Regions from separate parts of the Achromobacter sp. NPDC008082 genome, predicted to be linked through region 2. Evidence: riboswitches for the same ligand, from Rfam matches in the RefSeq annotation. Region 2 holds a riboswitch; the other holds the start of a gene.

Region 1 (15,146 bases), on a different contig from region 2:
TGCCGTCAGCCGGTGTGAACATGCCAGAGAAGAAGGCGCGCGACAGGCCGCCGAAGAAGGCGTTGCCCTCGGTAAATGCAAGGGAATAGCCGTAGATGAACCAGAGAACCAGGCCCAGCACAAACGTGCACAGCACTTGGAGCAACACCGACAGCACGTTCTTGCTGCGTACCAGGCCGCCATAGAACAACGCCAGACCGGGTACGGCCATCATCAATACAAGCAGGGTAGAGACGAGCAACCAGGAGATATCTGCTTTATCCATTTTCAGGCTCCAATGAGTCTTTCTTTATTTATTTACAGCGCAGCTTCGCCAGCTTCACCCGTGCGGATGCGGATCACTTGTTCCAGGGGAGCAGCGAAGATCTTGCCGTCGCCGATCTTTCCGGTGCGGGCGGCTTGTTCGATTGCTTCGATGACCTGATCGACAAGGTGGTCGGGCACGGCCGCTTCAACTCGCAGCTTGGGCAGAAAGTCGACGGCGTATTCAGCGCCGCGATACAGCTCGGTATGGCCCTTTTGGCGGCCAAAACCCTTTACTTCGGTAACAGTCAGGCCCTGGACGCCGATCCCGGATAGAGCCACCCGCACTTCGTCGAGCTTGAAGGGCTTGATGATGGCGATGATGAGTTTCATGGCATTTCCTCTCATGGTTGCACGTTGGCCTCGACTATCAAGCAAGATCCATGCCATGTTGGTGCGTACCCGGAAAGGGGAACGGCAGGCGCATGAGTTGTGCCTGGTTGCACCAATATAGTGCGCCATGCACCACACGTCAGCCTCAATGTGGTGCGTAACGTGGTGAATGCGGGTGGTGCAACGAAATATGTTCCGGCGCCAACATTTGTAGCCAGTTGATGCTGCGGCGGTTGCGGTTTGTATTGGATTTTGCATGGCGGAACCGCAAGCGCTGCGCGAGCCGTTCTGGCCGCACAGCCTTGCAGGGCGGGCTTGCGGCGGGAATTGCAGGGCTTTCAGCCGCCTGCCAGGCATGCAACGCGACGCCCAAAAAGGGGGAAGGGCTTGATACCAGGGTTTACACGCATCCGCTTGTTGCGCCTAGCCGGGTGAAGAAGAATCAAGACCAGCTCATGTTTCCCGGTGAGCGAATCGGGCCGCATGAGAGGTTCCGGTATGTGGCTCTTAATAAAAAGTAAGAACGGAAAGAGGACACAATGAAGAGTCAACGCAAACTAATCGGCATGCTGGCGCTGGCGGCGTCAATGGGTGTGCTGGCCGGGTGCAATAAGAGTGATGAAAAGGCCGCTCCGCCCGCGGCTTCAACGACCCCGCCACCGGTAACGACGCCTGCTCCCGCAGCGCCTCCGGCCGCCTCGCCTCCCGTGGCAAGTACGGCAACGGTGCCCGCGGAGTGCGAAGCGTATCTGGCTAAGGTCAACGCGTGCATGGATAAATTAGGCAGCAGCAACCCCGCCGCAGCCAGCATCAAGCAGCAGCTTGATGCGGCCAAGACGCAGTGGGCGTCCATTCCCGACAAGACGCAGTTGGCGGCGCAGTGCAAGCAGTCGTCGGATCTGTTTGCGCAATCGGCAAGCCAGATGGGTTGCCCGTAACGATGTTGGTAGGGGGTTGCCGCCATGGCAGCCCGGTTTTCTCCTGTGCTTTGATGGGCGGTCACCGCATGCGGCCCGCCCTCTTTTTTTGCATAATCCTGTTCGGACTTCTGCGCCGGATCGGCAAAGCACTACACTTGAGGCATCAAGAACACAGAGAGGCCGCTATGAACAATCGCACCCAATGGATGGAAGACATCCAGAAGAATATTTCCGACCTGATCGCCCGCAGCCCGGCCGCCGACGTTGAAAAGAACGTGCGCGCAATGATGGCCCAGGCCTTCACCAAGATGGATCTGGTCACCCGCGAAGAATTCGACGTGCAGGCCGATTTGCTTGCCCGCACGCGCGCCAAGGTTGATCAATTGGCGGCCCAGGTTCAGCAGCTGGAGTCGCGTTTGTCGGCCCTGGACAAATAACCCGGCGCCAGCCGTAGCAAGATCAAAACGACCGCGAATAGCGGTCGTTTTTCATTGGGCGTTGTGGTTCGAACGGGGCGATTATGCGTGGCGAGGGAAGGGATGTTTATGTCTCAGCCGAGTCCACGAGCGCTTGCCGATTGCCGATACTGACGGTCTTGTTCCGCACGGGAGACCATCTTGACGCTTGCCGTTCTAGCCAGCCGGGCGCTTAGCGGCCTGCATGCGCACGCCGTGCGCGTGGAGGCGCACTTGGGTCCTGGGCTGCCGAGTTTCAACGTGGTCGGCTTGGCAGACACCGAGGTGCGCGAAAGCCGCGAGCGCGTGCGTGCCGCCATATTGAATAGTGGCTTTGCGTTTCCGCCCGGCAGGATCACCGTCAACCTGTCGCCTGCCGACTTGCCGAAAGAGTCGGGCCGATTCGACCTGCCGATTGCGCTGGGGCTGTTGCTGGCGTCCGGCCAACTAGCCGCCCCGACGGATGGGGGGGAAGCCGCGTTGCCAGCTCCCGACCCCTCTTTGGCGAATCTGGTGCTGGCGGGCGAGCTTTCTCTGACGGGGGCGCTGGTGCCTGTTGCTTCACCCCTGATCATCGCGCTGAGCGTGGCGCGCGATACGTCCGGCGCCACGCTTATTCTGCCGGCGGGCAGCGCGGAACAGGCGGCGTGGGTGCCGGGGCTGCGGGTTCTGTCCGCGCGTAGTCTGGCCGATGTGGCTGCGCATGCCGCTGGGGTGTGCCTGTTGCCGGACGCTGTGCCCAAACCATGGCCACAAGCGCCGCCGGCGCCATGTCTGTCGGATGTCCGTGGCCAGCCCGCCGCCCGGCGAGCGCTGGAAGTGGCGGCGGCGGGCGGCCATAGCCTGCTGATGATCGGGCCGCCAGGGGCGGGCAAAAGCATGCTGGCCGCGCGCATGCCCGGCCTGTTGCCGCCGCTGGGCCGCGCCGAGGCTTTGGAGGCGGCGGCCGTGGCTGCGCTAGCGGGCTTGCCCGACGCTTTGATGGGGCAGCCGCCGTTTCGGTCTCCACACCATTCCGCGACTGTTGCAGCGCTGGTGGGTGGCGGCAGCCGGCCTCGTCCTGGCGAGATCAGCCTGGCCCACCATGGCGTCTTGTTTTTGGACGAATTACCCGAGTTCAGCCGCCGCACGCTTGAATCCCTGCGCGAACCCTTGGAGGCGGGCAGGGTGGTTATTGCCCGTGCGCTGCACTCGGCGCAGTTTCCTGCTCGCTTCCAACTCATCGCCGCCATGAACCCTTGCCCGTGCGGCTGGCGCAGCCACTCCGGCCGATCCTGCGTGTGTACGCCGGATCAGGTGGCGCGCTATGTGGGCAAGATATCAGGCCCCTTGCTGGACCGGATCGACCTGCATATGGCGTTGCCCCCATCCGACCCCGAATCCATGGGTGGCCCGCCTGGCGAAGCTTCCGCACCCGTCCAGGAACGCGTCATGCGCTGCCGGGCGCGCCAAATGGCGCGCCAGGGAAAGCTGAACGCGGCGCTGGCGGGGCCAGAGCTGGATCAGCACTGCGTGATGGATAAGGACGCGCAAACGCTGCTGTTCCAGGCGATGCGCCGGCTGGCGGGGTCGGGGCGCGCCTTGCACCGGGCGCTGCGCGTGGCGCGCACCATCGCCGATCTGGAGGGGGAGGAAGCGCTGGCCGCTCGGCACGTGGCGCAAGCGGTGCAGTACCGGCGTCCGGGCGTATGATGCGTCTCTGGATTCATCCTGCGTGCGCGGCTGAGCTTTTTGCGCCAGCCGACTCGACAACACCCAGGAAATCACCATATAATCAAAGGCTTTCCCGGATCTCGGCTACCTTTTTGCCAAGACCTGGGAGGAAGCCGTGTCTGGCAGCAATGCTATTTCGCGGATAGTAGTACCCCCGCAGTACCCCAAGAAGTACCTCAGAAGTGGCAACAGGTTTACAAGTTTTGCCGTCGCATCGGTGCTAGCCCTAGGGCTTTTTGCCAGCAACGCCAAACACCTCGCGTCATGTCAAATCAACTACGAGTTTAAGTTTAGGGAATCATCATGCCCAAGATGAAAACCAAGAAAAGCGCCTCCAAGCGCTTTAAGGTTCGCGGCAGCGGCTCCATCAAGCGTGGTCAGGCGTTCAAGCGCCACATTCTGACCAAGAAGACCACCAAGGCCAAGCGTCAACTGCGTGGCTCGGCAGCGGTTCATGAATCCAACGTGGCCTCCGTCAAGGCCATGATGCCTTTCGCTTGATAAGGGAGATCTAATATGCCTCGCGTCAAACGCGGCGTAACTGCCCGCGCACGTCACAAAAAAGTCATTGCCGCCGCCAAGGGTTACCGTGGCCGCCGCGGTAATGTGTTCCGTATTGCCAAGCAAGCAGTCATGCGCGCTGGCCAATACGCCTACCGCGACCGTCGTAACAAGAAGCGCACCTTCCGCGCTCTGTGGATCACGCGTATCAACGCCGCCGTCCGCGAACATGGCGTTAGCTACAGCGTGTTCATCGCTGGTCTGAAGAAGGCTTCGATCGAACTGGACCGTAAGGTTCTGGCCGATCTGGCCGTGCGCGACAAGGCCGGCTTTGCCGCCATCGTGCAGCAAGCCAAGGCTGCCTTGGCTGCCTGATCGCGCGCTTTAACTCATCGCGCATCGCTGCAAACGGGGCTGTAATAGCCCCGTTTGCGTTTTGAAGGCTGGATTTCATGACTCTATTGGTTGACGACCTGGTCTCCCAGGCGCAAGAACGGTTCGCCGCGGCTACGGATGCCGCCGCGCTTGAGAACGCAAAGGCTCGATTCCTGGGTAAGGAAGGCGCACTGACGGTGCTGCTGAAAGGCCTGGGCAAGCTCGATCCCGAGCAGAAGCGCGAGATGGGCGCCCGGATCAATCAGGCCAAACAACAAGTCGAAGAGCTCCTGACTTCGCGCCGCGCAGAACTGGCGCAGGCGGAACTGGACGCCCGGCTGGCCTCCGAAACCATTGACGTCACCCTGCCTGGCCGCGGCCGCGCGCCGGGAGGCATCCATCCGGTGATCCGGACCTGGGAACGTGTGGAAGCCATCTTCCGTTCCATTGGCTTCGACGTGGCCGACGGCCCCGAAGTGGAAAATGACTGGACCAATTTCACCGCATTGAACAACCCGCTGGACCATCCGGCGCGTTCCATGCAGGACACGTTCTACGTCGACATGAACGACGCCGACGGCCTGCCGCTGCTGCTGCGCACGCACACCAGCCCCATGCAGGTGCGTTACGCCCGCATGCACAAGCCGCCCATCAAGGTCATTGCGCCGGGGCGCACCTATCGCGTCGACAGCGACGCCACGCACTCGCCCATGTTCCATCAAGTGGAAGGGCTCTGGATCGCCGAGGACATCTCGTTTGCCGATCTGAAAGGCGTGTACACCGATTTCCTGCGTTGCTTCTTTGAAAGCGATGATCTCGTCGTGCGCTTCCGTCCGTCGTTCTTCCCGTTCACGGAACCGTCCGCCGAAATCGACATGATGTTCACCTCGGGTCCCAACCGTGGCCGCTGGCTGGAAATCTCCGGCTCGGGTCAGGTGCACCCCGAAGTGGTGCGCAACTTCGGCCTGGACCCCGAGCGCTACATCGGCTTTGCCTTCGGCTCCGGACTTGAGCGCCTGACGATGTTGCGCTACGGCGTCAACGATCTGCGCCAGTTCTACGAAGGCGATTTGCGCTTCTTGCGCCAGTTCAACGAATAACAGACGGCTGATCATGCAATTTCCCGAATCCTGGCTGCGTACGCTGGTCAACCCTCCGATCGCAACCGACGAACTCGCGCACCGGCTCACCATGGCTGGCCTGGAAGTCGAAGACACCGCGCCCGCCGCACCCGCCTTCACGGGCGTGGTCGTGGGCCACATCGTCGAGATCGCTCCGCATCCCGACGCCGATAAGCTGCGCGTTTGCCAAGTGGACGATGGTTCCGGCGAACGCCTGCAAATCGTGTGCGGCGCGCCGAACGCTGCCGCTGGCCTGAAAGTGCCGCTGGCCCGCGTGGGCGCGGAACTGCCTGGCGGCATGAAGATTGGCGTGGCGAAAATGCGCGGCGTGCAATCGTCGGGTATGTTGTGCTCGGCCCGCGAACTGGGCTTGTCGCAAGACCACGCCGGCCTGCTGGAACTACCCGCCGACATGGTGCCCGGCCAGTCCATCCGCGAAGCGCTGGACTTGGACGACACGCTCTTCACGCTCAAGCTCACGCCCAATCGCGCCGACTGCCTGTCGATCCTGGGCGTGGCGCGCGAAGTGGCTGCCCTGACGGGCGCGCCGTTGTCCGTGCCCACGGCTGTTGCCGTGCCGGTCACGCTGGATGAGCGCCTGCCCGTCAAGATTGAAGCCCCTGAGCTGTGCGGCCGCTTCGGTGGCCGCGTGATCCGTGGCGTGAACGCCCGCGCGGCCACGCCCGACTGGATGAAGACGCGCCTTGAGCGCGCAGGCCAGCGCTCGCTGTCGGCGCTGGTGGATATCTCCAACTACGTCATGCTTGAGCTGGGCCGTCCGTCGCATGTGTTCGATCTGGACAAGATCGGCGGCGACATCTCGGTGCGCTGGGCGCGCGAAGGCGAAACCCTGGAACTGCTGAACGGCCAGACCATCACGCTCGACCCGAAGGTTGGCGTCGTCGTGGCCGGCGATCAGGTGGAAAGCCTGGCCGGCATCATGGGTGGCGAAGCGACCTCGGTCACGCTGGACACGCAAAACATCTATCTGGAAGCCGCGTTCTGGTGGCCGCAAGCCATCGCCGGTCGTGCGCGCCGCTACAAGTTCAGCTCCGAAGCCAGCCATCGCTTCGAACGCGGCGTAGACTACGCCAGCATTCCCGAGCACCTGGAATTCATCACCCGCCTGATCGTCGACATCTGCGGCGGCCAGGTCGGCCCTATCGACGACCAGATCGTCAACCTGCCGGCACGTCCGCCCGTGCGCATGCGCCTGGCGCGTTGCCATCGCGTGTTGGGCGTGCCCGTCACGCAAGAGCAGGTCGCGAAGATCTTCGCCAGCCTGGGCCTGGAATTCACGGTCGAAGGCGACGACTTCATCGTCAGCCCGCCGTCGTACCGTTTCGATCTGGAAATTGAAGAAGACCTGATCGAAGAAGTGGCCCGCATCTACGGTTTCGAGAGCATTCCCGATGTGCCGCCGATGGCGCGCGCAAAGATGTTCTCGCAGCCCGAAGTGCATCGCGGCGCGCACGCGCTGCGCCGCCTGACCGCTGCGCAGGACTACCAGGAAGTCGTGAACTACAGCTTCGTCGAAGCAGATTGGGAACGCGACTACGCCGGCAACGACACGCCCGTGCGTCTGGTGAACCCGATTGCAAGCCATCTGTCGGTCATGCGTTCCAGCCTGATCGGCGGCCTTGTCGCCAACATTCGCCACAACGCCAACCGCAAGCAGTCGCGCGTGCGCCTGTTTGAACTGGGCCGTGTGTTCATGCGTGACGCCTCCGCACAGGATGGTCCGCTGGAAGTGGCCGGCGTGCGTCAACCGATGCGTTTGTCGGGTGCCGCGTGGGGCCCGGCGGTTGAAGAGCAGTGGGGCGTGGCCACGCGTCAAGTGGACTTCTATGACGTGAAGATGGATGTCGAGGCGCTGTTCGGCGCACGCGGCCGCCGCCTGCGTTTTGAAGCCGCCGCGCATCCGGCGCTGCATCCTGGCCGCAGCGCGCGCATCGAACTGGACGGCAAGCAAGTGGGCTGGATCGGCGAACTGCATCCGCGTTGGGCGCAGCAAGCAGACCTGGCGCATGCGCCGGTCGTCTTCGAACTCGACGTAGACGCGTTGTCCGAAGGTGAGTTGCCGCAGGTGCGTGAGCTCTCGCGCCAGCCGGTAGTGGTGCGCGATCTGGCCTTGTGGGTCGATGCTCCCGTGTCCACGCAAGCCATGCTCGACACCGTTGCCGCCGCCGTCAAAGCGGATGCGCAACTGGCTGTGGTGCAGGATGTGCGCGTGTTCGACGTGTGGCGCGAGAAGGCCCACGGCAACGAACCCGTCACCGAGAAAAGCCTTGCTTTCCGATTCTGGCTACAGGACACTGAAGTCACTCTGGACGAAGCCCGTGTGGCGGAATGCCTGTCCCGCATCAAGGATGCATTGGTCAGTGCTCACGGCGCGCGCCAGCGTACATGAACCATGGGGAACAGTATGCTTGCTGCCGAGCCACGCACCTTGACCAAGGCTGAGCTGGCCGAACTGCTCTTTGAGCGGGTCGGCCTGAACAAGCGCGAGGCCAAGGACATCGTCGATACTTTCTTCGAAGAAATCCGCGACGCCTTGGCGCGCGGAGACTCCGTCAAGCTCTCGGGCTTTGGCAACTTCCAGGTGCGCGACAAACCGCCGCGCCCGGGCCGCAACCCCAAAACCGGCGAGACCATTCCCATCGCCGCACGCCGCGTGGTCACGTTCCACGCGAGTCAGAAACTCAAGAGCGTGGTGGAGCAGGCAACCCCTGCTGCACCCGACGCCGCGGAGTGATACGCTTTGTCGGTAATTGTTATCGGCTCCCGGCGCCTTCGCGGCATAAAATTCGCTTATGACACGTACTGAATCCACCGTTACCCTACCGCCCATTCCCGCCAAGCGTTACTTCACCATCGGTGAAGTCAGCGAGTTGTGTGGCGTCAAGCCTCACGTCTTGCGGTACTGGGAACAGGAATTCACGCAGCTCAAGCCGGTGAAGCGGCGCGGCAACCGCCGCTACTATCAGCACCACGAAGTGCTGCTGATCCGCCGCATCCGTTCCTTGCTGTACGAACAAGGCTTCACGATCAGCGGCGCTCGCAATCGCTTGGGCGATGCGCGCGACATGCCGCACGATCAAGACGCCGCCGTGCGTTTGTCGGGCGCCGAGATGCAAGCCTTGCGCAACGAACTCGGCAACGTTTCGACGATGCTTGCTGATGCGTTGGGCTTGCCTGCCAACGTATCCGCCAACGCAAGCAGCAACGTCAGCAGCAACGCCAGCACCACGGCTTGAGCCTGTTGATTTCGTCGTCGTCCAAGATGCTTTGATTGATCGCAGTACCCGCAACGCGCGTCGCTCTTGAAGCGATGCGCATTGCAAACCGCAGTACGTTGCGCCTCGCGCGCCGCTTTGCACGACGTTAGTGCAAGCGACGAACACGGGGCGCAAATTTTTTTGAGTATTCAGCACTTTTTTTGCACCAATGCGTGCAAACTTATTTTTGTTCTGCTATACTCTTTTTCTTTCGGGGCGTAGCGCAGCCTGGTAGCGCACTTGCATGGGGTGCAAGGGGTCGCGAGTTCGAATCCCGCCGTCCCGACCAGCAATACCCTAGGGGGTTAGTGATAGTAATCACTAACCCCCTTTCTCATTGCCGGCTGCTTTTTCATTTTTCGCGCGAATGCCCTAGCCATGCGCGCGTAGCGTCCCGGCAGATCGAAGGCGGGAATGCGGCTTGCTATTGCATACGCAACAGCAACGTCGATGCCCACTCCCCAATCGAATGCCATACGATCTGACGCTCTCTGACGCAGCCTTTAGTCCCATGGTTCCGAATGGGCCGCTCGTCATCATTTCGCCTCATCTTGATGACGGAGTGTTCAGCTGCGGAAGCTTGCTTTCACACGTTGCAGGCAGCACCGTGGTGACGGTTTTTACCGGGGTTCCGAACGAAGGGGGAATCCTTACTGAGTGGGACCGCGAATGCGGCTTTCTTAGTGCGGCTGAAGCCATGCGTGCGCGTGAAGCCGAAGATAGCCGCGCGTTGGAGGCCATCCGCTGTGGCGGTCGTTCGTTGGGCTTCATTGACTGCCAGTATGTGCAGCATCCCGATCACGCCATGCCTGCGCTGATGGAGTCTCTGCTGAGCACCTTGCTCGACCTGGCTCCGGGCAGCGTGGGTATTCCCCTTGGGCTCTTTCATGGTGATCATCTTCGGGTTAGCGAGGCCGCGCTGCGCGTCAGGCAGCTGCTGCCTGACATTGCCTGGTTCTTCTATGAAGACGCGCCTTACCGGGCGCATCGCGGCGTTGTGCAAGCGCGTCTGGTGCAATTGCACAGCCGAGGGTTGGTGTTGACGCCTGCGTGCGGCGAGGCTGACTTGGGTAGCAAGGAAGTGGCCATTGCCGCTTACGCGTCGCAGCTGAAGGCGTTCAACGGAGTGCCGGACGACTTGCGCAGACCGGAACGGTATTGGCATATCCAGGCGGAAGAATCAGGTTCCCATCAGCTTTTGCTTGATGGCGCCTGACGAGAAGGCCAGCATCCTCCCGGCGCATCGCCATCAGCACTAACAAAGACGCCCCGGCGAAAGCCAGGGCGTCTTGCCTGTTGGCGCATAGAACGTGGGCGCTGAGCCGACGCGTATGCAGCGGACTGGCTTATTCGCTGATGTGGTTGACCTTGATGGAATTCGGGTCAATGCCGCCCAGGCGGAGCCGGGCATCAATGTCTTCGTTTTCACCACCAGACGCGGCAGTGTCGGGAAGGTCCAGCTTATTGGCAAGTTCCCGCTTGGCTTGAAGCGTGCTTGATGCGTCGCCGTCAAGCAGCGCAACACCATCGGAGCCATCGACTTTTTTGAAGCTGATCTGGGTTTTCATCTTGCCTCCTGTTGTGCGGGTGATCCGCAGATAAACCGTAGCACATTGATGAAAGCCGACGGGGAAGGGGGCAACCAAGCCTTAGGTCTTAGCCCATGGTTCTTAGCCCATGGTTCTGGGCCGATTCAATGCGAAGCTGCAGCAGCCGTTCTTCCCATCGCCCAGTGTGGGGGGACCAGTAAGGTATATTCTTCGCGGATCATGCCGGGCGCGGACAACGGGCCCCGGCATGGTTGCCCTAGACCCCTATCCACCAGACCAAGGAATACCGTGTCGAAGCCACTTGCGGCGGGCCGCTATTTTGCTGAGGCGTTCAGTGTCATCCGGCAGCAAGGCCGAAGTCTCGTGGCGGCTGCGCCGTGGTCGTTCGGCCTGTTCGTGCTGAGCTTGCCGTTCGCTTTGCTGGTGTCCCGGTCGTTCGGGTCAATTCAATACGCGTTTCTTGTGGTGGCGCTGGTCAATATGATTGCGTTGGCGCGCATGACCTTTGCCTGGCACCGCGTGATTGTGTTGGGCGACGCCGTGGATGCCGGGGGCGTGGGCAACGCCGAGGCAAAGCATCTGGCCTTGCTGATGCTGTTCATCATTGTGGCGGCGGCCGTGCTGCGGGCAACGGCCGACATGCCGATCATGATTTATTTTGCGATGGGCGGGGTGGGCGACACCCGCTTCTTCGTCACGCTGTTTGCCATTCTGGCGGTGCTGTGGGTGCCGATGTTGTATGCGGGCGCGGTGTACGCGCTGAGCCTTCCGCGCGCCGCGGTGGCGGGCGAGTACGGCTTCCGGGAGGCGCGTGCGGCGATGCCATTCAAGCGTTGGCCGCTGGCCGCCGCGCTGTTCGCGCTGATCCTGTCAGCGGGCTTGGCCAAAGTCATGATGCTCAATGTGGCGAACCGCTTGAGGGTGTCGGACATTGCGTATGGTGTGTTGTTTCTGGCGTGCACCATCCTCATGACCCTCGTCGTGACCGCGATGTGTGCCGTCGCGTATCGGGAATCCGCACGCGGCGTGAAGGCGGCGTAGCGGCGCCGTTCAGCCGCCCCGTTTGTCGTCATCCGCCTGCGATTGCCGCGCCGGATTGTCTGCGCGAAGAGTATATTTTCGACTTCGCCATGCTTTTCACCTTGCCCATGAACACGCTTCGTCATCAGATTCCATCTGGCCGTGCGATGTTGGCGGCCGAGACCGCCGGAAGCGGGGACCCAGTCGTTTTTCTGCATGCCGCTATTTGTGACCGCCGCATGTGGCAGGCGCAGATGCGCGTGCTCAGTTCGAGCAATAAGGTCATTGCTTATGATCGGCGTGGGTTTGGGCTGACGCATTGCACGCCAGAAGATCATTCCGCCGTGGCGGACCTGATGGCGGTGATGGATGCTTTGGCGGATGGCAAGCCTGTGATTCTGGTGGGGTGCTCGCAAGGCGGGCGCGTGGCGCTCGACGCCGCGCTGCTGCACCCGGATCGGGTCCGCGGGCTGGCGTTGATTGCGCCGACGGTGCCGGGCGCGCCTGACTTGGCCCAACCCGCCGCTATTCAAGAGGCGATGGCGACGTTGAAGCAAGCCGAATCCGCTCGCGATCTGGATCGCGTGAACGCGTTGAAGGCGCGTCTGTTCCTGGATGGTCCGCTGGAACCCGAGGGGCGAGTCGAAGGCGCTGCGCGCCCGCTTTTTCTTGAGATGCACGCGGGCATACTGCGGTCGCCGCCAAGGGGGCCGAGCATCGACAACTTGCCGACGTATCAACGTTTGAATGAGATCCAGGCCCCGGCCCTGGTGATGTGGGGGCGCAGTGACTTTCCCAACATTCAGGCGCGCAGCCAGCAGGTGGCGTCGATGCTGGCGAACGGTAGCGGCCATGAGCTGGCGGACACCGCCCATCTGCCGAGTCTGGATCGGCCGGATGAGGTGACGGATTTGCTCGTTACGTTCATCCGGCGTGTGGCTGGCCACGCTGCGGGCGCGGCGTAGCCGCAGCGCTTCATTGCCCGACGATCAACGCTTGCGGCCCGGCCGTTTAGGCGCTGGCGTCAGCGGATCGCCCACATGCGTGGCAAGCCAGTGTTCGATCTTGTCGTCGCGCCGGGCGGCCCAATCCTTGCCCAGCTCCAGCACCAGCATGTTGCGCGTGTCGCCGTAATCCTGGCCAGGTTCCTTCTGGAACATTTCCTTCCAGATCTCCGAGGCGACCAGATCCGTCGTGAGCAGCACGCCGATGCCTTTGGCGTCGATCCACAAGGGCGCGGCGCGTTCGTCGACGTGCTTCTTCAGGTTTTCAAGCAGCTTTTGGGCGAGTGAGGCGTTGTCTTTCGATGCCGCGATCAGGACCAGATATTGACGGTGGTCGATGGCGGGTTCGTCGGAGTCGCCAAAAGGGTTTTCCATGGTGCATTCCTTCCGGGTAAGCCTGCTTCGGGCCGCGAGGGCGGCGCCGTGGTACAGGGTACTCGACCCACGCGCTGGCAAGCGCGTTTTGGTACACTTCCGCCATCTTTGGGGAGTAGCCTGCTGTCAGCCGCGCTGACAGGGTTTGCGTCAACATTCTTGACCTTTCGGTCATGGCGCAACGGCCGATTCGGCTTGGCGAGACCACGGACTATTCCATAGCCTTGTCCGGGCGATATGGAAAGTCTGTGTGTGTCGCCCGGACGGAGCCATCCAACAGTGAACCCCCTTTCCATCCTGATCCTGGCCTTTGCCATGTCGACCGACGCGTTTGCCGCAGCGGTCGGCAAGGGCGCCGCGCTACGCAAGCCGCGCCTGTCCGAAGCCCTGCGCACCGGTGTCATCTTTGGCGTCATCGAAGCGATTACCCCTGTGATCGGCTGGGCGCTCGGTTCCGTCGCGGCGAAGTTCGTTGCTGACTGGGACCACTGGATTGCGTTCTGTATGCTCTGTGTGCTCGGTGGCCTGATGATCCGCAACGGCTACAAGGATGATCCTGAAGCCGCTGCGCCGGTCGCGCGCCATTCGTTCTGGCTGCTGGCGGCCACAGGCTTTGCCACCAGCATCGATGCGATGGCGGTGGGCGTCAGCCTGGCGTTCATCGATAACAACATCTGGATCACGGCGGCGGCGATTGGTCTGGCGACCATGCTGATGGTGACGATCGGCGTAATGGTCGGCCGCCTGGTGGGCAGCGTGGCGGGCAAGCGTGCAGAGATACTGGGCGGCATTGCGCTGATCGGTATCGGGGCCACGATCCTGTACGAGCATCTGTCGGCCTGATTTCAGATCAGGGCAGGGCGCAGTCAAGCCTTGCCGGGTTAGTCCGGCAGGCTGTTATGGGAGAAGTCCTTCCTTTCTGTGTCTGTCGGCGGTGCCGTGGTGTCCGCATACTCGTCTCATTCAACCAGGAAGAGAGACGCTTCTCATGCGCTACCGTTACGTCACCGCCGATGTGTTCACCAGCCAGACCTATTGCGGCAACCCCTTGGCGGTTGTGCTGGACGCCCAAGGGCTCGATACCGCGCAGATGCAACGCATTGCGCGCGAATTCAATTATTCCGAAACCAGTTTCGTGTTGCCGCCGAAAGACCCGGCGCACACGGCCTGGGTGCGAATCTTCACACCGGATCGTGAAGTGCCGTTCGCCGGGCATCCGAACGTGGGCACGGCCGTGGTGCTGGCGCGCGAAATGATCACGGCTGGCCATCCGGCCCCGGACGCCTTTGTGTTTGAAGAGGCCGCGGGTCTGGTGCGGATTGCGCTGAAGCCGGGCGCCAAGGGCATCGATAGCGTCGAGCTGTTGGCGCCCCAGCCGCTGTCGCGCGCAAGCGAGGTGCCGGCGGCGGCGGTGGCGCGGGCGCTGAAGCTGGAGGCGTCTGACATTGATACGTCAGAGCACGCGCCGCAAGTGGTGTCGGTGGGGCTGATATTCCTGGTGGCGCAACTGGCCAGCCGCGACGCCTTGCGCCGCGCGTCGCCAGATTCGCAGGGCTATGCGGCGCTGCTGCCGTTGGACGGGGCAAAGTCCATCTACGTCTACACCACGGACACGGCCTCCGATACGGCAGATGCGCCCACCGACCTCCAGGCGCGCATGTTCACCGGCCGCATGACGGAAGACCCGGCAACGGGCAGCGCAACCGCGGCGGTTACGGCGTTGCGCGCGGCGTTGCGGGGCGAAGGCATGCTTCGCTTACGCGTGGGCCAGGGCGTGGACATGGGCCGCGCCAGCCTGTTGCTGGCGCACGCCGAACCGCGCGCCGATGGCGTGTGGGCGGGCGTGGCGGGGCAGGCCGTGGTGGTCATGGAAGGCACCTTGCCAGCGCCGACTTTGAGCTGATCGCATTCTTGCCGGCGGCGCGAGGCCTCGTGTATGCTTGCCCGCATGAACGAACTGCAATCCGCACCGAAATTCGCGCCGGCATGCCGCGCGGACAACCGACGAGTCACTCGACGTTTACGTTGAGTGGCAAGTCACGTTCAGGCGCTGAAACCTCGGCGCTTCCTCTTGAAGGCCACGATACCCCTCGTGGCCTTTTTTGTTTTCGCGTCCGTTGGCGAATCATTCAGCGGCGGCTATTGAGGGGAATCTTCCGGCCTTCGTTTTCCTACGTTAAGGAACGAAGCATGACCCA
Region 2 (15,146 bases):
GTGGCCATAGGCTATATCGTCACCACGATCCGCACGCTGCGTGCCGCCTTGTCCGAGGTGCCTGCCGAAGACCGCGCCGAATTCGTGCGCACCGCGTCGCAGAACCAATGGCGGCTGTGGTCGCGCGTGTTGCCGGCTGAAGCCAAGTTGCAGCGCTTCAACGGCCGCCGTCCGCCGCCCCCGCCGCGTTCCGCCCCCCGTCCGCCCCCGCCGCCTCCCTCTGACGCCCGCCCAGGCGGCATGCCGCCGCCGCCCGAAGTCCGCGGCGAAGAGCATGACGACGATAACGGGCGGGACGACACGCGCGTGGCCGAGCAACGCGATGCGGACCGCGCCGCGCACGAAGAACGCATGCGCCGCTACAAGCCCGAGCCCGACGACATCCGCCGTGATCTGCGTGTGCTGGTGCAACTGCTGAACGAGCGGCTGAACGATGGCACCCGCGTGGCGCTGTCACGCGGCCCCGCCCCCGAGATCTTCATTTCACTGGCGCCCAACTCCGCCAGCGAAGACGTGCCGCGCCTGCGCGAATGGCTGGTCATTCCGCTTGACCGCCTGGACCCGCCTGTGGCGACCCCGTTCATCGCCGCCTGGCTGGGCGGGCTGGGTTTGTTGCTGCTGCTGGCCGTGGGTTTTTCGTGGCATATCACGCGCCCCATCACCCGGCTGGCCGATGCGGCCGACCGCCTGGCTGCCGGACAGCCGCAGCGCGTGGAGCCCTCGGGCCCGCATGAAACCCGCGCGCTGGGCGTGCGGTTCAACGCGATGCTGGACGCGCTGGCGGAATCCGATTCCGTGCGGCGTACGCTGTTGTCGGGCCTGCCGCACGACTTGAAGGGGCCGCTGTCGCGCATGTGGCTGCGCATTGAACTTGCCGACGATTCCAAGCTGAAGGAAGGTCTGCGCACCGATCTGCAAGACATGCAGCACATGGTCGACCAGTTCATCGGCTTCGTACGCGGCACCGACCCCGCCGCGTACCGTTACGCGTCGATGGTGCTGTCCGACTGGCTGACCGAACGCGTGGGCGCTTGGCAGGGCGCCGGCACGGATATCCATCTGAAAACGGTGGACGACGACGCGCCCTTGGTTGTGCAGGCCGACGCCGTGGCGCTGGGCCGCTTGCTGGACAACCTGATCGGCAATGCGCTGAACCACGGCGCGCCGCCGGTGGACGTCCACTTGCGCCGCGAAGACCGCTACGCGGTGCTGGACGTGGCGGATCATGGCCCCGGCATCGTGCCGGATCGCCGCCAGGAAGCGCTGCGGCCCTTCAGCCGGCTGGACGACGCGCGCACGCGCACGGGCAGCGTGGGCCTGGGCCTGGCATTGGCCGAAGCCATCGCCCGCGCGCACGGCGGTTCGCTGGAACTGCTTCAGGCGGAATCCGGCGGTTTGTGCGTGCGGGTGAAGCTGCCGCTGTCGTCAGAAACGGTTTAAGGAAAGAGGGGGGCAGGCAGCCCCCCCTTGCCGGCCGCGGCGCGTCCCCATCAGTTGGCCCCTGGCGGACGCCGCCATACGGTACGATGCATCCTGCTTCTTCCCTTGTCGTTTCCGCACCATGGCCATTCAGTCCGATTCCCTTTCCTCCCGTCCCGACGCGCCCCGTATCGTGGCGCCTCAACCGGTGTCGCCCAACGAGGAATCGATCGAACGCGCCTTGCGCCCGAAGGCGCTTCAGGAATACGTGGGCCAGCAGCGCGCGCGCGAACAGCTCGAGATCTTCATCGCCGCCGCCCGCAAGCGCGGCGAGGCCCTGGACCACGTGCTGCTGTTCGGCCCGCCGGGGCTGGGCAAGACCACGCTGGCCCACATCATTGCGCATGAAATGGGCGTGCAATTGCGCCAGACGTCCGGCCCGGTGCTGGAGCGTCCGGGCGACTTGGCCGCGCTGCTGACCAACCTGGAAAAGAACGACGTCCTGTTCATCGATGAAATCCATCGCCTGTCGCCCGTGGTCGAGGAAATTCTCTACCCGGCGCTCGAGGATTTTCAGATCGACATCCTGATCGGCGAAGGCCCGGCCGCGCGCAGCGTGAAGCTGGACCTGCAACCGTTCACGCTGGTGGGCGCCACCACGCGCGCGGGCATGCTGACCAATCCGCTGCGCGACCGCTTCGGCATTGTGTCGCGGCTGGAGTTCTACAACGCCACCGACCTTGGCCACATCGTGACGCGCAGCGCGGGCCTGCTCAACGCGGGCATCACGCCTGACGGCGCAGCCGAAGTGGCGCGCCGCGCCCGTGGCACGCCCCGTATCGCCAACCGCCTGCTGCGCCGCGTGCGCGACTATGCCGAGGTCAAGGCCAGCGGCACCATCGATGCGGACGTTGCCGGCCGCGCGCTGGCCATGCTGGAAGTGGACCCGCAAGGCTTGGACCTGATGGACCGCAAGCTACTTGAAGCCATCATCCACAAGTTCGACGGCGGGCCGGTGGGCGTGGACAGCCTGGCCGCCGCCATCGGCGAAGAACGCGACACGATCGAAGACGTCATCGAACCGTACCTGATCCAGCACGGCTATCTGCAACGCACGCCGCGCGGCCGCACGGCCACGTTGACCACATGGCGCCATCTGGGCCTGACGCCGCCTGCTGGCGTGGCCAGCGGCAGCGGTGATCTTTTCGGCAAGTAGGCGCACGGCGCGCCATGGATTTGGCGCGCGATTGGCACGGCGCGCATTCCGTACTGCGCATGGCGCGCGACGCACATTCCGCGCGACGGGTTTATGATCCGAGGGTTTCGACATTCCCGCGATCAAAGGACCGGATTCCATGCTGCCCGAATTGCCTACCTATGATGATGTCGTCCGCGCCAGCGAGCGCCTGGCCGGCCATGCCCACCGCACGCCCGTCCTGACCTCGACGACCGCCGACGCCATCAGCGGCGCGTCCATCTTCTTCAAGTGCGAAAACTTCCAGCGCATGGGCGCCTTCAAGTTCCGCGGCGGCTTCAACGCCATCGCGCGCTTGACGCCTGAACAGCGCGCCGCAGGCGTTGTGACGTTCTCGTCGGGCAATCACGCGCAGGCCATCGCGCTGGCTTCCAAGCTGCAAGGCGTGCAGGCCACGATCATCATGCCGCTGGACGCCCCCGCGGCCAAGCGCGCGGCAACGGAAGGCTACGGCGGCAAGATCGTCACCTATGACCGCTATACCGAAGACCGCGAACAGATCGCCCTGCGCATCCAGGCCGAAACGGGCGCCACGCTGATTCCGCCTTACGACCACGAAGACGTGATCACCGGCCAAGGCACGGCGGCCAAGGAATTGTTCGAAGAAGTGGGCGAGCTGGACTACCTGTTTGTCTGCCTGGGCGGCGGCGGCCTGTTGTCGGGTTCGGCCTTGTCGGCGTTTGCGCTCAGCCCGCGCTGCCTGGTCTACGGCGTTGAGCCCGAAGCTGGCAACGATGGCCAGCAGTCTTTGCGCAAGGGTGAAATCGTCCGAATCCCGGCGCCCAAGACGCTGGCTGATGGCGCGGCCACCACGCACCTGGGCAATCTGACCTTCCCGCTCATCCAGAAACATGTGCGCGATATTGTCACCGTGACGGATGCGCAATTGGTCACCACGATGAAGTTCTTCGCCGAACGCATGAAGATGGTGGTGGAACCCACGGGCTGCCTGGCGGCGGCTGCGGTCATGCAGAACGTGGTGCCGGTGCAGGGCGCGCGGGTTGGCGTCATCATCAGCGGCGGCAACGTCGACCTTCCGGCTTACGCCAAGTTGCTGGCGTCCTGACGCGCCGTGGGCGGCCCGCTCGCCGGGCCGCCAAACCGCCGCGCCGATCCGTGCTTGCGGTTGCGGCCCGTGCAGGGCAGAATCGAATCTCGATCCTGACAAACAGGGGGCTGCGGCATGCGTATCCTAGTCATCGGCGGCACCGGTTTCCTTGGCCGTCATCTGATTGCCCGATTGTCCGGCGACCTGCACCAGATCATCGTGCCCACCCGCCTGTTGGCGCGGGGCAGTGAACTGCAAGTCTTTCCCACCGTGACCCTGATTCAGTCCGACATCCATGACGATGCCGCGCTGAACGAGCTGGTGCGCGGCTGCGATGTGGTCGTGAATCTGGTGGGCATCCTGCACGGCAATACGGGCCAGCCGTATGGATCGGACTTTGCGCGCGCGCACGTGCATTTGCCGCAGCGCATTGCCCAAGCCTGTGTACGCCAGGGCGTGCACCGCTTGCTGCACGTCAGCGCGCTGGGCGCGGACTCCCAGGGCGACAGCATGTATCAGCGCTCCAAGGGCGACGGCGAAGCGGCCATCCAAAAAGAATTCCAGGCCGCCAACGACGCCGGTTGGACGATCTTCCGGCCATCGGTGATCTTTGGCGCCGACGATAATTTCACGAATATGTTCGCCAGGCTGGCGCGCTGGCTGCCCGTGCTGCCGCTGGCGGGCGCGCACGTGCGCATGCAGCCGGTCTATGTGGGCGACGTGGTCGCCGCGATGGCGTCCGCGCTGGGCAACACGCACACGTACGGAAAAATCTATGAGCTAGGCGGCCCGCAGGTCTACACGCTGGGCGAGATTGCGCGGCTGTGCGCGGCCTGGAGCGGCCATCCCCGCCCGGTGATCAACATGCCGATGGGCGTGGGCCGCATGCAGGCGCGCTTGTTTGAATCCATGCCAGGCACCCCGCTGATGTCGCGCGACAACCTGGATTCCCTGCGCCGCGACAACATCTGCGCCGGGCCGATCGCCCCCGAATTGCACGTCGTCCCCACAGGCCTGGAGGCCGTCGCCCCCCGCTACCTGTAGCGGGGCGAAGCGCGCCCCGCCCCTGGTCAGCGCACCAGCGCCTTCAGCGCCTGCTTGATCCCATCGGACACGCCCACGCCTTCAGGCAGCGTCTTCAGCGCCGACAGCGATTCTTTCTCTGAATACCCCAGCGCCAGCAGCGCGTTCAAAATATCCGACTGGTTATCCGGCGTGGCATGCGACGCCGCGCCAATATCCGCGCCCAGCTTGCCGCGCATTTCCAGCAGCAGCCGCTCGGCGGTTTTTTTGCCGATGCCCGGCACGCGGGTCAAGCGGCCGGATTCCTGCAACGTAATGGCCTGCGCCAAATCCGCCACGGACAGGCCGGACAGCACCGACAGCGCCGTGCGGGCGCCAATTCCGCTGACCTTGATCAGTTCGCGAAATGCGCTGCGTTCACCCGCCGTGCCGAAGCCATACAGAATATGCGCGTCTTCGCGCACCGTCAGGTGCGTGTACAGCGTGACGCGCGCGCCGGTTTCCGGCAGTGAATACAGCGTGCTCATGGGCACGTCGATGTCGTAACCCAGACCGCCTACGTCCACGCAAATGGTGGGCGGCAGTTTTTCGATCAGGGTTCCGGTGATGCGTCCGATCATGGTGATGATGGCCTGGTAAAAAATGAGGCCGCAGAATGCGCGGCGAATGCGGGCATTCTATACGCGCGAACGGCGCGCGTGGATCGGGCGGGGATGACGCAGCGCGTCGCAGGCCGATTGCGCGCCGCGCGATCAGCCGATCAAGCGCCCGTTGCGGATGCGCGTCTTGCCGCCCATGCGCAGCGTCGTGCCCAGGCGTTCCAGCTTGTCTTGCAGCGGGCCGACGTGCGCGTGGCAGATGGCGCAGGCCAAGGCGTCAGCGGAGTCAGGGGCGGGCGTGCCATCCAGCGCCAGCAAGTGCTGCACCATCATCTGCACCTGCTCTTTGGCGGCGCGTCCGGTGCCCACCACGGCTTTCTTGATCTGCAAGGCGGTGTATTCGTGCACCGCCAGCGAACTATCGGCCAGCGCGCACAGCGCCGCGCCGCGTGCCTGACCCAGGAGCAGGGTAGACGCGGGGTTGGTGTTCAGGAAGACGATTTCAAGCGCGGCGACATCGGGTTTGGTGTCGTGCGCCACCTGGCGCAGATTGTCCAGGATGACTTTCAGGCGTTCGGCCAGCGTCAGCGCCGGCGGGACCACGATGGTCCCGCTGGCCACGTAACGCAGCCGGGAGCCGTCGGCATCGATCACACCGAAGCCGGTGCGGCGCAAGCCGGGATCGATGCCGAGAACGCGCATCAGTGGCGGAAGTGGCGGGTGCCGGTCAGTACCATGGCGATGCCGTGCTCGTCGGCCGCGGCGATGACTTCGTCGTCACGCATGCTGCCACCGGGCTGGATCACGCAGGTTGCGCCTGCCGCCACCACCACGTCCAGGCCGTCGCGGAACGGGAAGAACGCGTCCGACGCCACGGCCGAACCCTTCAGGGTCAGGCCAGCGTTTTCGGCCTTGATCGATGCGATGCGCGCCGAGTCGATACGGCTCATCTGGCCGGCGCCCACGCCCAGCGTCATGCCGCCGCCTACAAACACGATGGCGTTGGACTTGACGTACTTGGCGACCTTCCAGGCAAATGCCAGATCGTTCATTTCCTGTTCGGTGGGCTGGCGCTTGCTGACCACCTTGAGCGCATCGCGCGGCACGTTGTAGGCGTCCGGGCTTTGCACCAGCCAGCCGCCGCCCACGCGCTTGATGTCCAGGGCGTTCTGGCCTACGCCCATCGGCACTTCCAGCACGCGCACGTTTTTCTTCGCTGCCAGAATGGCCAGCGCGGCGCCGTCATAGGCCGGGGCCAGCAGCACTTCCATGAACTGGCCGCTGACGGCTTCGGCGATAGCAGCGTCAACCGGGCGGTTGAAGGCGATGATGCCGCCGAAAGCGGAAGTCGGGTCGGTCTTGAAGGCTTGCTGGTACGCGCCCAGCGTGTCAGCCGCCACGGCCACGCCGCAGGGGTTGGCATGCTTGACGATGACGCAGGCCGGCACGTCGAAGCTGCGCGCGCATTCCCATGCGGCGTCGGCGTCGGCGATGTTGTTGTAGGACAGTTCCTTGCCTTGCAGCTGGCGGTAGTTGCCCAGCAGGCCGGCCGGACGCTGGGCGTCCACGTAGAACGCAGCGGTCTGGTGGGGGTTCTCGCCGTAGCGCAGCGCCTGTTCCTGCTTGACCTGCAAGGTCAGCGTGCCGGGCCATTCGTTGCGGGCGGGCACGGCTTCCTGCGCCGGCTCGGCGTCGGTCAGGCTGGTCAGGTAGGCGGCGATGGCGCCGTCGTACGCGGCCGTGTGGGCGTAGACCTTCGAGGCCAGCGCCAGGCGCAGGCCGTACGAGGTGCTGCCGTTCTTGTCCATTTCGGACAGCACGCGCGAATAGTCGACCGGGTCGATCACCACCGTCACGCCACCGGCTTCGGTGCCATGGTTCTTGGCGGCGGCGCGCAGCATGGCCGGGCCACCGATGTCGATGTTCTCAACGGCGTCAGCGAACGTGCAATTCGGCTTGGCGACGGTTTCGCGGAACGGATACAGGTTGACCACCAGCATGTCGATGCGATCGATACCCGCCGCCTTGATGGTGTCCATGTGCTCGGCGCTGTCGCGGCGGGCCAGCAGGCCGCCGTGAATCTTGGGGTGCAGCGTCTTGACGCGGCCATCCAGAATTTCCGGCGAACCCGTGTGGGCGGCCACTTCGGTGACGGTCAGGCCGGAGTCGGCCAGCAGCTTGGCGGTGCCGCCGGTCGACAGCAGGCGCACGCCACGCGCAGCCAGGGCGCGGGCAAATTCAACGATGCCGGTCTTGTCGGACACCGAAAGCAGGGCGGTTTCGATTTTCATGGTGGGGACGGGAGTCGGGCGGTGCGCCTTTCTCGTTCAGGTCGGGATGGGAAATCTGCGAAGGGGCGGCCAGCACCCGGCAGGGGCTGGCCACGCGGGAAAGCTATACCTGGATATTGTGCGCCAGCAACTTCTTGCGCAGGGTGTTGCGAGTGATGCCCAGCATTTCAGATGCCCGCGACTGGTTGCCGCCCGAACGCTCCAGCGCCACTTCAAGCACCGGGCGCTCGACACAGCGCATCACCATGTCCCACATATCGTGGGGCTCGGATTCACCCAAGTCTTCGAAATAGCGCTCCAGACTGGCGCGCACGCATTCTTCCAGGACATCTTTCTTGCTCATTTGAGTACAGATATTTTTATGTTGGTGTTGAGGCGGTTATGCCGCCAGCAGGGCTTCTGCGACCGGCGCCGGGTGGGTCTCGCCGTCGCGCGAGAGGGTGTCGAACCAATCCGACACCGCCCGCCACTGGTCGCGGGTATTGTCGATCAGGTTCATGCGGGCGCAGAACGAATCCGCGCCCGGCAGGCCGTCCAGATACCAGCCAATATGCTTGCGCGCCGTACGTACGCCGGTGTGCTCGCCATAGAACCGGTAATGGTCGTCGAGATGTTCAAGCAGCAGCTCGCGCATTTCCCCATAAGAGGGAGGGGCCAGTGTTTCGCCCGTGCGCAGGTAGTGGTCGACTTCGCGGAAAATCCAGGGACGGCCTTGGGCCGCCCGGCCAATCATGACCGCGTCGGCGCCAGTGTAATCCAGGACGTGCTTGGCTTTTTCAGGCGAGTCGATATCTCCGTTTGCGATCACGGGGATATTCAGCTCGGCCTTGACGGCGCGGATAGTGTCATATTCCGCCTCGCCCGTATAGAGGTCGGCGCGGGTGCGGCCGTGCAAGGTCAGGGCGGCGATGCCGGCATTTTCGGCCAGTTTCGCTACGCGCAGGGCGTTGCGGCTATCGCGGTCCCAGCCTGTGCGCGTCTTCAAGGTGACCGGCACCCCCAGCGGGGCGCAGGCCGACACGACGGCGTCCAGGATGCGGACGATCAGGTCTTCGTGGCGCAGCAGCGCGGACCCCGAGGCCACGTTACAGACCTTCTTCACGGGGCAACCCATGTTGATGTCGATGATGCGCGCGCCCTTGCCGGCGTTGAAAACGGCCGCTTCGGCCATCATGGCCGGGTCGGCGCCCGCAATCTGCACGGAAATGGGGGCGATTTCACCATCGTGGTTCAGGCGGCGGGACGTTTTGACGCTATCCCACAGCTTGGGGTTGCTGGCCGCCATCTCGGAGACGGCGTAACCCGCCCCCAACTTCTTGCAAAGTTGTCGGAACGGACGGTCCGTCACTCCCGCCATGGGAGCGACAAGCACGTTGTTGGGAAGGGTCCATTGGCCTATGCGCATGGTCACATTTTAACCGGCTCGATCAGCCCCCCCTTTTTCAGGGGCCGACAGCTTGGTAACAAGCGCGTCAGGCGCGAAAGCCTTGCAGCAGATGTTGCGCCAGCGGGGCGCGCAAGGGGGATGCCAGATCCATCCCCAATAAGGCCAGGCCACAGGCGTGCTCGACCGGGGCCAAGCCGGTGGCGAACACCCGGGGCATCAAATCGGTCAGGCCGGCGGTGATGACGCGGTCGAATTGACGCGCCTGGGCAAAGTCGGCCAGCAGCAGAGTGGGGCTGGTGCCGGGTTGCGCCAGCCAGCCGGCAAGCGTCTGCGCCAGTTGGGCGGCGTCGCGCAGCCCCAGGTTCAGGCCCTGGCCCGCGACCGGGTGCAGGGTTTGCGCGGCATTGCCGATGGCGGCGACGCGGCCTTGCACTTGGGCGCGGCGAGCGGCCAGCGCCAAGGGGAAGACGTGACGCGGCGCCTGGCTGGACAGCCGGCCCAGCCGGTCGCCAAACGCGTCCGACAGCGCCTTCGAGAAGGCGGCGTTGTCCAGCGCCGCCAATTCCGCGGCGCGATCGGGCGCGCTGCACCACACCACCGAGTACGCGTCAGGCGTTTGCGGATGCGGCAGCAAGGCCAGCGGGCCTTCAGACGTGAAACGTTCCCACGCCCAGCCGCGGCGCGGCAAGGTGGCGTGCGCGGTGGTCAACACCGCGTGTTGGTCGTAATCGCGGCGCACGTCGGTGGCGCCTGCGCCGTCGGACTGCACGGCGACTTGGCACAACAGCGTGTGGTCGCCTTGCACAATGCGCACGCCGTCGGCGTCCTGGCGTTCAACCTGAGCGGCGGGGCCGGACAGCACGGTGACCCCACAGGCGGCCACGCATTCGTCCAGCTTGGCGTGCAGGCCGGCATAGGCCACCACGCTGCCCAGCTGCGGCACGTTGAAATCGGTGTTTTGGATGACGGTGCGGCCCAGCCGTCCGCGTTGCGATACGTGGATGTTGCGAATGTCGGCGGAACGATCCGGCCAGGCATGCAAGGATTCCAGCAGCACGCGGCTGCCATGGTTCATGGCCAGCACGCGGGGGTCGGCGGCAGGCGCCGCCGCAGCGGGCGCGGCCGGGGCCGGCGCGGCGCCAGCCAGCAGGGCGATGCGGGCCGGGTCCGGCGCCACGCGCGCCAGCATCAGGGCCAGCACGCGGCCCACGGGGCCGGCGCCAAGAATCGCAATGTCGAAGGCGGATGCAGTCATGGCGGGATTTTAACCGTCCACTACAATCCCGGACAGCCAGCGCGGCGGGTCGCGCGGCCCACCTTCCCGGTTGATTGCTATGACGCAGGTTCAGGCTTCCTCTTCGCTGTCCGCCGTATCCGCCCGCCGCCCGCGCGGCAAGGTCGCCGTGGGCTTATTGGCTTGTCTGTTCGGCTGGCTGGGCGCCCACTGGTGGTATCTGGGCCGCCGCCACGCGTGGCTGGTCACGCTGCTGGCGGTCGTCAGCCTGTTCTGTGCGTTCCGGTTCTATCCGGTCTGGTACGACAACCCCGCGTTCTTCCTGCTGTTCATTCCGATGATCGACGGGTTCATCGAAAGCGCGGTGTTCTCATTGATGTCCGACGAGAAATTCGACCGTCTCTACAACCCCGATCACGGCCGCCCGTCTTCCACGGGCTGGGGGCCGGTGCTGGTCGCCATTCTGGCGTGCCTGGTGGGCTCGGTTGTGTCGATGTTCGCCATCGCCATGGTGGTGGTCTACGTCTGGGTGGCCATGGGCTGGCTGGACGGCCTGGTGCTCTAGGCCGCCAGGCCGCCCCCCGGGCCACATCTATTCGCGCATCAGCGCTTCGATCTCGCTGGCCTGTACCGGCACGCCGCGGGTGATCAATTCACAGCCTTCGTCCGTGACCAGCGCATCGTCCTCGGTGCGGATGCCGATGTTCCAGTAGCTTTCCGGCACGTCGTCGGCCGGGCGCACATAGATGCCGGGTTCAATCGTCAGCATCATGCCTTTTTCCAGCGTGCGCCAGGGGCGGTCGGCGCCGTGGGCCGTGCCCGCCTGGCGATAGTCGCCCACGTCATGGACGTCCAGCCCCAGCCAATGGCCGGTGCGATGCATGTAGAAGCGGCTGTAGTCGCCCGATTCCAGCACCCCGTCAAGCGAACCCTTCAACAGTTTCAAATCCAGCATGCCTTGCGCCAGCACGCGCAGCGCGGCTTCGTGGCCGTCATTGAAGCTGCGGCCGGGGGCGGTGGCCGCCGCCGCCGCTTCCTGCGCGGCCACCGTCAGGTCATACAGCGCGCGCTGCGGGCCGCTGTAGCGGCCATTCACCGGGAACGTGCGGGTGATGTCACTGGCGTAGCTGTCGACTTCGCAGCCAGCGTCGATCAACACCAGGTCCCCATCGCGCAGCACGGCCTCGCCCGCGGGGTAGTGCAGCACGCAGGTGTTGGCGCCTGTGGCCACGATGCTGTTGTAGGCCACGGCCTGCGCGCCGTGGCGGCGGAATTCATACAGCAGCTCGGCTTCCAGTTCGTATTCGTGCATGCCGGCGCGGGCCACGCGCATGGCGCGCGCGTGCGCGCCCGCTGAGATCTTCGCCGCGCGCCGCATCGCGGCGATTTCAGAGGGGTCTTTGATCAGACGCATATCCGCCAGCAGGGGGCGGATGTCCTGTTGGCGGGTGGGCGGCGCGTGGCCTGCGCGGCTGGCCTCGCGGGCCGACGCCAGCCAGCGGTGCAGGCGCCCGTCGGTGCGTTTATCGCCCGCAAGCGGCGCGTACAGCGTAGGGTGATCCAGCATCAGCTTGGGCACCAGTTCATCCAGCGCGTCGATGGGGTGCGCGTCGTCGAAGCCAAAATGCGCGGCGGCGGCTTCGGGGCCGAAGCGTTTGCCTTCCCAGATTTCATGCTCTACGTGGCGTTCCCGGCAGAACAGCAGCGCGCGGTCGGTCGCGCCCGCAATCAGCACCAGCCATGCCGCCGGCTCGGTGAAGCCGGTCAGGTAGAAGAAGTCGCTGTCGTGCCGGTAAGGGTATTCGGCGTCGCGGTTGCGTATCGCCTCGGGGGCGGTCGGCAGAATGGCGATACCGCCGCCTTCTGCGCGCATCCGCTCCATCAGGCGTTGGCGCCGGGCGGCGAAGGGGATGATATCGGCGGGAGGCAGGCTCATGGCGGGCAGGGGCGCGAACCCCGCGAAAGCTGTGGATGCGGCCTACTTTACCCCGCTATCGCGTGCAAACAACAGTGCGGCGCGAACCTGTGCAGCCTGCTCGGGATTCACTGGACGGTCATGTTGGCGCTGCTACAATCGCGGCTCTGTCATTGGGGAGTAGCCATCCTTTGTCCCCAAAGGAGTTAGCGTCAACAGACTTGGTGGTTCAGGGCCGCGGTGCGGTTACTAGAACTCCATGGCGCTAACGGTCTCCATGCAAGCGGCACGCCCGCCAGCATGGATCAGCCAGGCGAGACCTTTGGCCGCGTTGCGTTCACCCTAGCCGGGCGAGCCGTAGCGTCGCGCCAATTGGTTTCTGCTCGTCCGGCTTCGTTCCTATGTTGCTCACGCTGTTTTTGTTTTTCCTGTCCGCGGCAGTGATTTACTTCGCCTGCGAATTCTTCGTCAATGGCGTCGAATGGGTCGGACATCGCTTCCACCTGGGCGCCACCGCCACTGGCACCGTGCTGGCCGCCTTTGGCACCGCCTTGCCTGAAAGCGCGGTGACCTTCATGGCCGTCGTGTTCGGCGATACCCCTGAACAGAAAGATATCGGCGTCGGCGCCGCCATGGGCGGCCCGCTGGTGCTGGCGACGCTGGCCTATGCCGTGGTCGGTTTTGCGCTGTGGCGCGCCCGCCGGGGCAAGGCCACGCAAGCCAACTGTATCAACGCGGACCAGCGCCGGCTGGCCCGCGACCAGGCCTGGTTCATGGGCATCTTCATCTTCAAGGTCGGGCTGGGGCTGCTGGCCTTCGCATGGAAGCCCTGGCTGGGCATCCTGTTCCTGGCCACTTACGGCCTGTATATCAAGCGCGAGCTAAGCCATGACGAAGAGCGCACCGACAGCGAAGACCTCGAACCGCTGAAACTGCGCCCCCGTGACGAAGACCCGTCCATGTTCTGGGCCGCCACGCAGACGATCCTGGCGCTGGTGGTCATCGCCGGCGCGTCGCATGTGTTTGTGAACCAGATCGAATTGCTGGGCGTGGCGATGGGCGCATCGCCCCATGTGGCCGCCTTGCTGCTGGCGCCCGTTGCGACCGAGCTGCCGGAAATCATGAATGCGCTGATCTGGGTGCGCCAGGGCAAGGAACGCCTGGCGCTAGCCAATATCTCGGGCGCGATGATGATCCAGGCCACCATTCCCAGCGCGCTCGGTATCTTCATGACCCCCTGGCTGCTGGACGCCCCGTTGCTGGCCGCTGGCCTGTTCACGATGCTGTCGATCGGGCTGTTGTGGCTGCGCTTTCGCCGTTCGGTCATGAGCGTGCCGGCCTTGTCGGCGGTGGGCGGGTTCTATGCGTTGTTCGCCGCCTATCTGGGCTGGCACTTCTACGCCTGATTGTTACGCGCAATGCAACCGGCGGCGCAGGGCCTGTGGGCGTTGCGCCGCTTTTGCATTCTTTTTGCTGCCTCTTGCGCAATTAAGCCCACAATTAAGCGGTCAACCCTTGTCCATCAGTGGAAACCCGCGTAAAATCCGCCTGTTATCCATCTCAGGAGCAGTCTTCGTGAATACCGATTCCGGCGAAAGTAGTCGATCTTGCATCGACATCGCTGTCTGACAGGAAACACGCAGAGCTCCATCTGCCGCATCCTGTCATACAGGTTGCGGCGTATCCCAAGCCCCGGGTCTTTGATTTTGCCCAGGCAATAGCGCAAGCCTTCGGCTTGCCGGGACATTCCCCAGCATAAACCGCCAGAACCGCCGCTCGTCGCAGCGCCAGCGTTCGTGCACGTCTTGTGTACGCCCGCCATGCGCCGCGTCTGCGCGTGCACGCGTACTCGCGATGACCGTTCCCCATTCTTGCAATGGAGGTCGTTATGCGTTTCTTCGACTTGTTCCTACGCCGCGCTGGCGTAGACCGTGCCACCGCCCTGGGCCGCCGTCGCGGCACGTCGCGTTTGACGGTCATTTGTCCGCGCGACGAGCTGGGCGCCTTGCGCAAGCAGATCTGCCTGGACTTCAGCGCCGCTGGCCTGGATGTCTCGCAAGTGCAGATTGACCAAGGCCGCGACCCGAACCTCGCGTCGGCTTGCATCACCGTCAATTGCCCCCCGGAGCTGCGGGCTGAATTGATGTCGCAAGCGCGCCGCCTGAGCGCCAACCCCGCCGTCCGTCACGTGCATTTCGGCGCGCAAGCCGCCGCATTGGCCGCCTGACGGGCGCTGTCCACCCAAGAGAGAGATCATGCCCAGTGCCTTAGACCCCGACCCTCGATTGCGCCACGTGCACGGCGCCGGCATGCCTGTCTGACCTGTCTCCTCCCTGCGAGCCGACGGGCCGGACATTCTTCCGGCGCATACGGACTCCGCAGCAATGAATCCCCGGCCTGGCCGACGTCTTCCTTGACGATCGCGCCGCACCCGCCGGTCTCGATTCCCTAGCTCGCTTCCCTTCCGTTTTCCGCACCCGGCGCGACTTCCACGCGATCCGGACACCGGCAACATTGCCCCGGTGCCTGCGCGCGCCCGTACGCGGTGGATTCACGGCTTTCCTTTGAAAGCTGCGGCCCGCTGCTGCCCGCGCGCAGCACATCGGGCGGGGTGCCCGTGTCTTCGACAACAACACAATAAAAACCGGAAGACTCCGATGTTTACCTTTCTGAAGTCCTTTTTCTCGTCCGCCGCGGGCCGGCGGCGCGTTGGCCGCCATTTCCGGCGTTCCCCCATTCTTGAACAAGGCGCTCACGCCGCCGCCGCCACGGAATCCGATACGTCTCGCCGCGCCAACCGGCGCATGCTCGACCTGTCGAGCATGGGGCTAAACGCCCTGTTTTCGCGCTTTGGCAGCGGACGCGGCGGGTTGTCCGAAGCGCAGGCGCAGGCCGCGCGTGAACGCCATGGCGCCAACGAGGTCGACCACGAAAAGCCGCTGTCCTGGTATTCCCACCTGTGGCTGTCCTACCGC

Evidence for each region. Region 2 has a riboswitch for manganese ahead of ACFZAI_RS08260 (sodium:calcium antiporter). Riboswitches for the same ligand answer to the same signal wherever they lie in the genome.
Region 1: another riboswitch for manganese. It lies ahead of mntP (manganese efflux pump MntP); the one in region 2 lies ahead of ACFZAI_RS08260 (sodium:calcium antiporter).

The regions. Positions count from the first base shown of each region.
Region 1 covers NZ_JBIBIB010000005.1:251,404-266,549, forward strand. The annotation lists gene amt (ammonium transporter) at 1-265, opposite strand, end outside; gene ACFZAI_RS20995 (P-II family nitrogen regulator) at 298-636, opposite strand; gene ACFZAI_RS21000 (DUF5339 family protein) at 1,224-1,574, shown strand; gene ACFZAI_RS21005 (accessory factor UbiK family protein) at 1,742-1,993, shown strand; gene ACFZAI_RS21010 (YifB family Mg chelatase-like AAA ATPase) at 2,174-3,703, shown strand; gene rpmI (50S ribosomal protein L35) at 4,028-4,225, shown strand; gene rplT (50S ribosomal protein L20) at 4,241-4,600, shown strand; gene pheS (phenylalanine--tRNA ligase subunit alpha) at 4,678-5,700, shown strand; gene pheT (phenylalanine--tRNA ligase subunit beta) at 5,714-8,131, shown strand; gene ACFZAI_RS21035 (integration host factor subunit alpha) at 8,135-8,476, shown strand; gene ACFZAI_RS21040 (MerR family transcriptional regulator) at 8,535-8,978, shown strand; tRNA gene ACFZAI_RS21045 (tRNA-Pro) at 9,212-9,288, shown strand; gene ACFZAI_RS21050 (PIG-L family deacetylase) at 9,469-10,215, shown strand; gene ACFZAI_RS21055 (hypothetical protein) at 10,346-10,567, opposite strand; gene ACFZAI_RS21060 (hypothetical protein) at 10,838-11,590, shown strand; gene ACFZAI_RS21065 (alpha/beta fold hydrolase) at 11,737-12,534, shown strand; gene ACFZAI_RS21070 (hypothetical protein) at 12,559-12,948, opposite strand; yybP-ykoY riboswitch at 13,047-13,216, shown strand; gene mntP (manganese efflux pump MntP) at 13,228-13,791, shown strand; gene ACFZAI_RS21080 (PhzF family phenazine biosynthesis protein) at 13,937-14,851, shown strand; gene ACFZAI_RS21085 (GNAT family acetyltransferase) at 15,139-15,146, shown strand, end outside.
Region 2 covers NZ_JBIBIB010000002.1:256,763-271,908, forward strand. The annotation lists gene ACFZAI_RS08200 (sensor histidine kinase) at 1-1,440, shown strand, start outside; gene ruvB (Holliday junction branch migration DNA helicase RuvB) at 1,562-2,635, shown strand; gene ACFZAI_RS08210 (threo-3-hydroxy-L-aspartate ammonia-lyase) at 2,775-3,740, shown strand; gene ACFZAI_RS08215 (complex I NDUFA9 subunit family protein) at 3,858-4,766, shown strand; gene ruvA (Holliday junction branch migration protein RuvA) at 4,793-5,365, opposite strand; gene ruvC (crossover junction endodeoxyribonuclease RuvC) at 5,498-6,046, opposite strand; gene purH (bifunctional phosphoribosylaminoimidazolecarboxamide formyltransferase/IMP cyclohydrolase) at 6,046-7,635, opposite strand; gene ACFZAI_RS08235 (helix-turn-helix domain-containing protein) at 7,739-7,978, opposite strand; gene dusB (tRNA dihydrouridine synthase DusB) at 8,015-9,040, opposite strand; gene ACFZAI_RS08245 (UbiH/UbiF/VisC/COQ6 family ubiquinone biosynthesis hydroxylase) at 9,108-10,277, opposite strand; gene ACFZAI_RS08250 (hypothetical protein) at 10,357-10,821, shown strand; gene ACFZAI_RS08255 (aminopeptidase P N-terminal domain-containing protein) at 10,849-12,192, opposite strand; yybP-ykoY riboswitch at 12,328-12,492, shown strand; gene ACFZAI_RS08260 (sodium:calcium antiporter) at 12,573-13,577, shown strand; gene ACFZAI_RS08265 (hypothetical protein) at 14,060-14,398, shown strand; gene mgtA (magnesium-translocating P-type ATPase) at 14,829-15,146, shown strand, end outside.